Regions from separate parts of the Kitasatospora sp. NPDC001175 genome, predicted to be linked through region 2. Evidence: predicted binding sites of a transcription regulator. Region 2 holds the regulator's gene; the other holds the start of a gene.
What was found. Region 2 encodes HspR, which represses chaperone genes until heat shock. Its sites were predicted from a motif close to TTGAGNNNNNNNNNCTCAA; they were not measured.

Region 1: the regulator HspR is predicted to act here: its motif matches at 1,279-1,297, upstream of lon (endopeptidase La).

Annotation. Positions count from the first base shown of each region.
Region 1 covers NZ_JBSFJU010000011.1:105,249-107,647, reverse strand. The annotation lists gene ACWDAK_RS11205 (rhomboid-like protein) at 379-1,092, shown strand; gene lon (endopeptidase La) at 1,320-2,399, shown strand, end outside.
Region 2 covers NZ_JBSFJU010000075.1:15,559-17,957, forward strand. The annotation lists gene ACWDAK_RS34435 (LuxR C-terminal-related transcriptional regulator) at 1-985, opposite strand, end outside; gene ACWDAK_RS34440 (heat shock protein transcriptional repressor HspR) at 1,200-1,736, opposite strand; gene dnaJ (molecular chaperone DnaJ) at 1,741-2,399, opposite strand, start outside.

The DNA of each region.
Region 1 (2,399 bases), on a different contig from region 2:
GGGCCGGAGACCTGCCCGGGATTGGGTACGGGGCGATACCTTACCCGGCAAAAATATCGACCGTAACGGTGCGTATGCCCTCGAACGGATGGCACACTTCATTGCGAAGTGACTACTTGTCCGTAAACAAAGGGCTGGTACGGACCAAGGTGGGGAGGGTGTCCGGCCCGGTGTGGCGTGATCTTCACAGGTCCCTCCCAGCAGGCTCTCAGGAGCTCGACGTAACGTGGGCACGACAATGCCACTCGGCCCGCACGACCTGGAGCGGAGGCGGGATGCGGAGCCGCTGGGCGGTGCCGCAGGCGGCCTGGGGGGCCGGTGGGTCGTTGGCCCGCGCGCGGTCGCGGGCGTGCTGTCGGGTGTGGGCGGGGAGCTGGCGTGGCAGGTGAGCGGTGGGTCGGACGGCCGGCGGTGAGCGACCTGCCGGCCCTGGTGCGGCGGCTGGTGCCCACCCCCCGGCGCAATCCCTTCGCGTTCGGCTATCTGCTGGTGCTGCTCGGCATCGCCCTCTTCTCCCATGTCGCCGATCCGGCCCTGGTGTACCGGCTCCAGGCGTTCTCCAGCACTGACGGGCACAACCTGCTGCACCGGACGGTGCTGCCCCTACTGCTCAGCGGACTGTGGGTCGCCGGACCGGTCTGGATGCCGTACCTGTGGGCCTTCGCCGTCACCGTGGCGCCGCTGGAACGGCGGGTCGGCGGGTGGCGGGCGGTGGGCGTCTTCGCCGCCGGGCACATCCTGGCCACCCTGCTTTCGCAACTGGTCGTCGCGGTCGCCGTGGCCTCGGGCCGGCTCGGCTCCGACGCCCTGGACAGTCTCGACATCGGCGTCAGCTACGGCGTGCTGGCCAGTCTCGGCGCGCTCGCCGGACTGCTCCGGGCGCCCTGGCGGCTCGTGGCGCTGGCCGGGGCGGCCGCCGTGATCGGGCACGGCATCCTCGCCGACCGGGACCTGGTCACCGGTGTCGGCCATCCGGCGGCCCTGCTGGTCGGTATCTCGCTCTGGCGATGGCTGCGGCGCGGCGGGCCGCGCAGCGAAGCGTTCCAGGGGCGCGAGGAGTTGTGCGAGCAACCCGCGGTGGCGCGAGCGTAGGCCCCGGTCGGGCGGCGCCGTGGCGGTGCGGCGAGCCGCGAGCGGGGTCGTGCGCCGTCGCGGGGTGGCCGTTTCCTCCGTGTTCTGAGCGGTGCGGCTCGGTGCGTCCCGCTGCTCGGGCTTCCCGCGGTCGAGTCGTTCGCTCAGGGCGAACGCGGCGCTGGGAACATCCCGATGCCTCCAATCCTTAGTCAGGTCAACTCAAGTTCGCTGACTGGGGAGAGATCATGGCATCGACGTCCGCTTCGCTCACCCTGCCCGTACTGCCACTCGACGACGAAGTGGTGCTGCCGGGCATGGTGGTCCCGCTGGACCTGTCCGCCACCGAGGTGCGCGCCGCCGTGGAGGCGGCCAGGGCGGGTGCGGCGGGCGGTGTGAAGCCGCAGGTCCTGCTGGTGCCCAGGCTGGACGGCTCGTACGCGGCGGTCGGCACCCTGGCCACCGTCGAGCAGGTCGGCCGGCTCGCCGACGGCGACCCGGCAGCCCTGGTCCGCGCCGTCCGCCGGGTACGGATCGGTGCCGGTACGACTGGGCCGGGTGCCGCGCTCTGGGTGGAGACCAGCCCGTTCCGCGAGTCCGACCCGGGGCTGCCGGTGGCCGGCCGGGCCGCCGAGCTGGTCAAGGAGTACAAGTCGCTCTCCACGAAGTGGCTGCGCAAGCGAGGGGCCTGGCAGATCGTCGACCGGGTGGCCCAGACGGAGGACGTGGGCGAGCTCGCCGACAACATCGGGTACGCGCCCTTCGCCACCGCCGAGCAGAAGCTCAAGGTGCTGCTGGAGGCGGACCAGCTGGCCCGGCTGGAGTACGCGCTGACGCTGCTGCGCGACCACCTCGCCGAGGAGGAGGTCAACGACACCATCCGCAAGGACGTCGAGGAGGGCGTGGCCAAGCAACAGAAGGAGTTCCTGCTCCGTCGGCAGCTGGAGGCGGTCCGCAAGGAGCTGGCCGAGCTGAACGGCGAGGCGGTCGACGAGGAGGGCGACTACCGGGCCCGGGTGGAGGCCGCCGACCTTCCCGAGAAGGTCCGAGAGGCCGCCCTCAAGGAGGTGGACAAGCTGGAGCGCGCCAGCGACCAGTCACCCGAGGGCTCCTGGATCCGCACCTGGCTGGACACCGTCCTCGAACTCCCCTGGAACGAGCGCAGCGAGGACTCCTACGACATCGCCGGTGCCCGTGCGGTGCTGGACGCCGACCACGCGGGCCTGGCCGACGTGAAGGACCGGATCGTCGAGTACCTGGCCGTGCGCAAGCGCCGGGCCGACCACGGGCTCGGCCTGGTCGGCGGCCGCCGTGGGGGTGCGGTGCTG
Region 2 (2,399 bases):
CGGGCTCCTCGCGGTGCGTGCGTCCGAGCACGTAGCCGAGCTGGAACAGGGAGTCGACGTTGTACTCCTCCCGCATTTCCGCGATATGCCGCGCGAGCGTCCGTTCGCTGATGCCGAGTCTGCGCGCGATGACGCGGTGATTCGTGCCGGACAGCAGCAGCTCGATTATGGTCCGCCGGAGGCGGGACACCACCTGCTGTGGGACGGTGCGATTGCCGTCGAACTCCAGCGCCCGACTCCAGTTGCGCTCGAAAACCTCCTCGGCGAGGAAGTTCACGACCGCCTGGTCGTAGATGAAGGCGGCCAGATCATCGCCGGCCACGGGGATTACGGCGAATCTCCGGTTGACGACTATGAGGCGGGCGTAGGGCTCATCGAGTGTCCTGAACTGCCAGCCCTCCCCGGACAGCTTCGCCACGTAGTCACGGGTCGGCTGATGGTATCGAGTGCTGGCGTTGTAAATCGTTCGCATCGTGGCGCCGTGCTGAACGCTTTCCAGATCCCGCTGGAGGCTTGAGGCCAGGAGTTCGGGAGGTCGCGGTCCGCCGGGCTGCATGGCAAGGCCCTCGGTGATTCCACCCGCCATACCCTGCTGAAGCCGCTGATTGATCAGTGCTTTCCCGCGGACGTATTCGATTGCTCCGCCGGTCTTGTCGGGGGTGTGAAAAGCCTCGGCGAGTTCACTGAGATCGAGTGGCAGGGAGACGGCGCGCGAAAGCAGATCGAGTGCCTGGCGCTGCCATATCGAGCTCAGGCTGGCTGACAGCTGGGCCGGGTCGACAGCCAGTAGCGCATCTGGTTCCTCGCTATCGGGGATAAGGAGCCCGAGTTCCAGCAGCTCGGCGAGAGCGGTGCTCTCGCCGAATTCGCCGTGGCCACTGAGCAGGCGGCCATTCTCGCGGATTGCCTTCAGGTAGAGGGCGCGCGCATCCGTGGACAGGGTCCGTGGTCCCGGGACATGTCCTGGCTGCTCTCGCCCACCCATCTGCGGCTCCCTGTCGTCGGCCGGACAAGCAGTCCGTGTGACTCAAAGTCTGGTGCACCAGGGATCTTAAGCTGTGATCACTGTGTGTCAGCTGGGATTTGATGATGGTCTGAGCAACCAGCCCACCGGTGAGTACTCTCCCATTACAGGCCGGCCGCCGATACCCCCCGATGGGAGGGATGGTCGGCGGTCGGCTGTGACGGTCCGTTACGTTCTACCGCTTCGGCCGCCACACCACCAGAGCGCTCGACTGCTGGACCTGCTGGTACGGAACGAGGTCCCGGCGGTACGAGGCGTGGACGGCGGCCTCGCGCTGCTGGAGGGTGATGGCGGCGTCCTCCAGGGAGCCGACCAACTCGGCGATGCGGGACTGGAGGGCGGTGACCTGGTTCTCCAGCTCGATGATGCGCTTGATGCCGGCCAGGTTGATGCCCTCGTCCTGGGACAGGCGCTGAACGTCGCGCAACTGCTGGATGTCACGGGCGGAGTAGCGCCGGCCGCGGCCCGCCGTCCGGTCGGGGCAGACCAGGCCGAGGCGGTCGTACTGACGCAGGGTCTGCGGGTGCAGGCCGGACAGCTCGGCGGCCACCGAGATGACGTAGACCGGGGTGTCCTCGGTCAGCACGTAGTTGGTCCTACCCGCGGGGTTGGCACGGGACGAGGAGGCCCGGCCCGGGCGGGGACCGCCCGGGAGCCCCTCCCCGAGGCCCGGGCCGATCGGGTTGCCGGAGCCGGTCTGGTCCTGGTTCATCTGCTCACGCTCCCTCCGCCGCCTTGAAGAGGGCGGCACGCGGGTCGTCCGAGGCGGTGGCCTCGCGATAGTGCTCCAGTGCGCTCAGTGCGTCGCCGGTGACGTTCTTGGGGACCACGACCTCCACGGTGACCAGCAGGTCGCCGCGGGTGCCGTCCTTGCGGGTGGCACCCTTGCCACGAGCCCGCATGGTGAGGCCGTTGGCGCTGCCGGGCGGCAGCTTCAGCTTCACGGCGGGGCCGTTCAGCGTCGGCACCTCGATGGTGCCGCCGAGCACGGCCTCGGGGAAGCTGACCGGGACCGTCACGGTGAGGTTGTCGCCCTTGCGGCCGAAGACCGGGTGCGAGTCCACGTGGACCGTGACATAGAGGTCGCCGGGCTGGCCACCGCGCTCGCCCTGGGCACCCTTGCCCTTGAGCCGGATGCGCTGGGCGTCCTGCACTCCGGCGGGGATCCGGACCTGCATGGTGCGGGCGGAGCTGGCGCGGCCGCTGCCGTGGCAGACGGTGCACGGGTCGTCGACCAGCATGCCGCGGCCCTTGCAGTCCCGGCAGGGGTCGGAGAGCGCGAAGGCGCCCTGACCCCGGCTGACGGTGCCCGCGCCTACACAGGTCGGGCAGACCCTGGGCGTGGTGCCGGCCTTGGCGCCGGTGCCGGAACAGC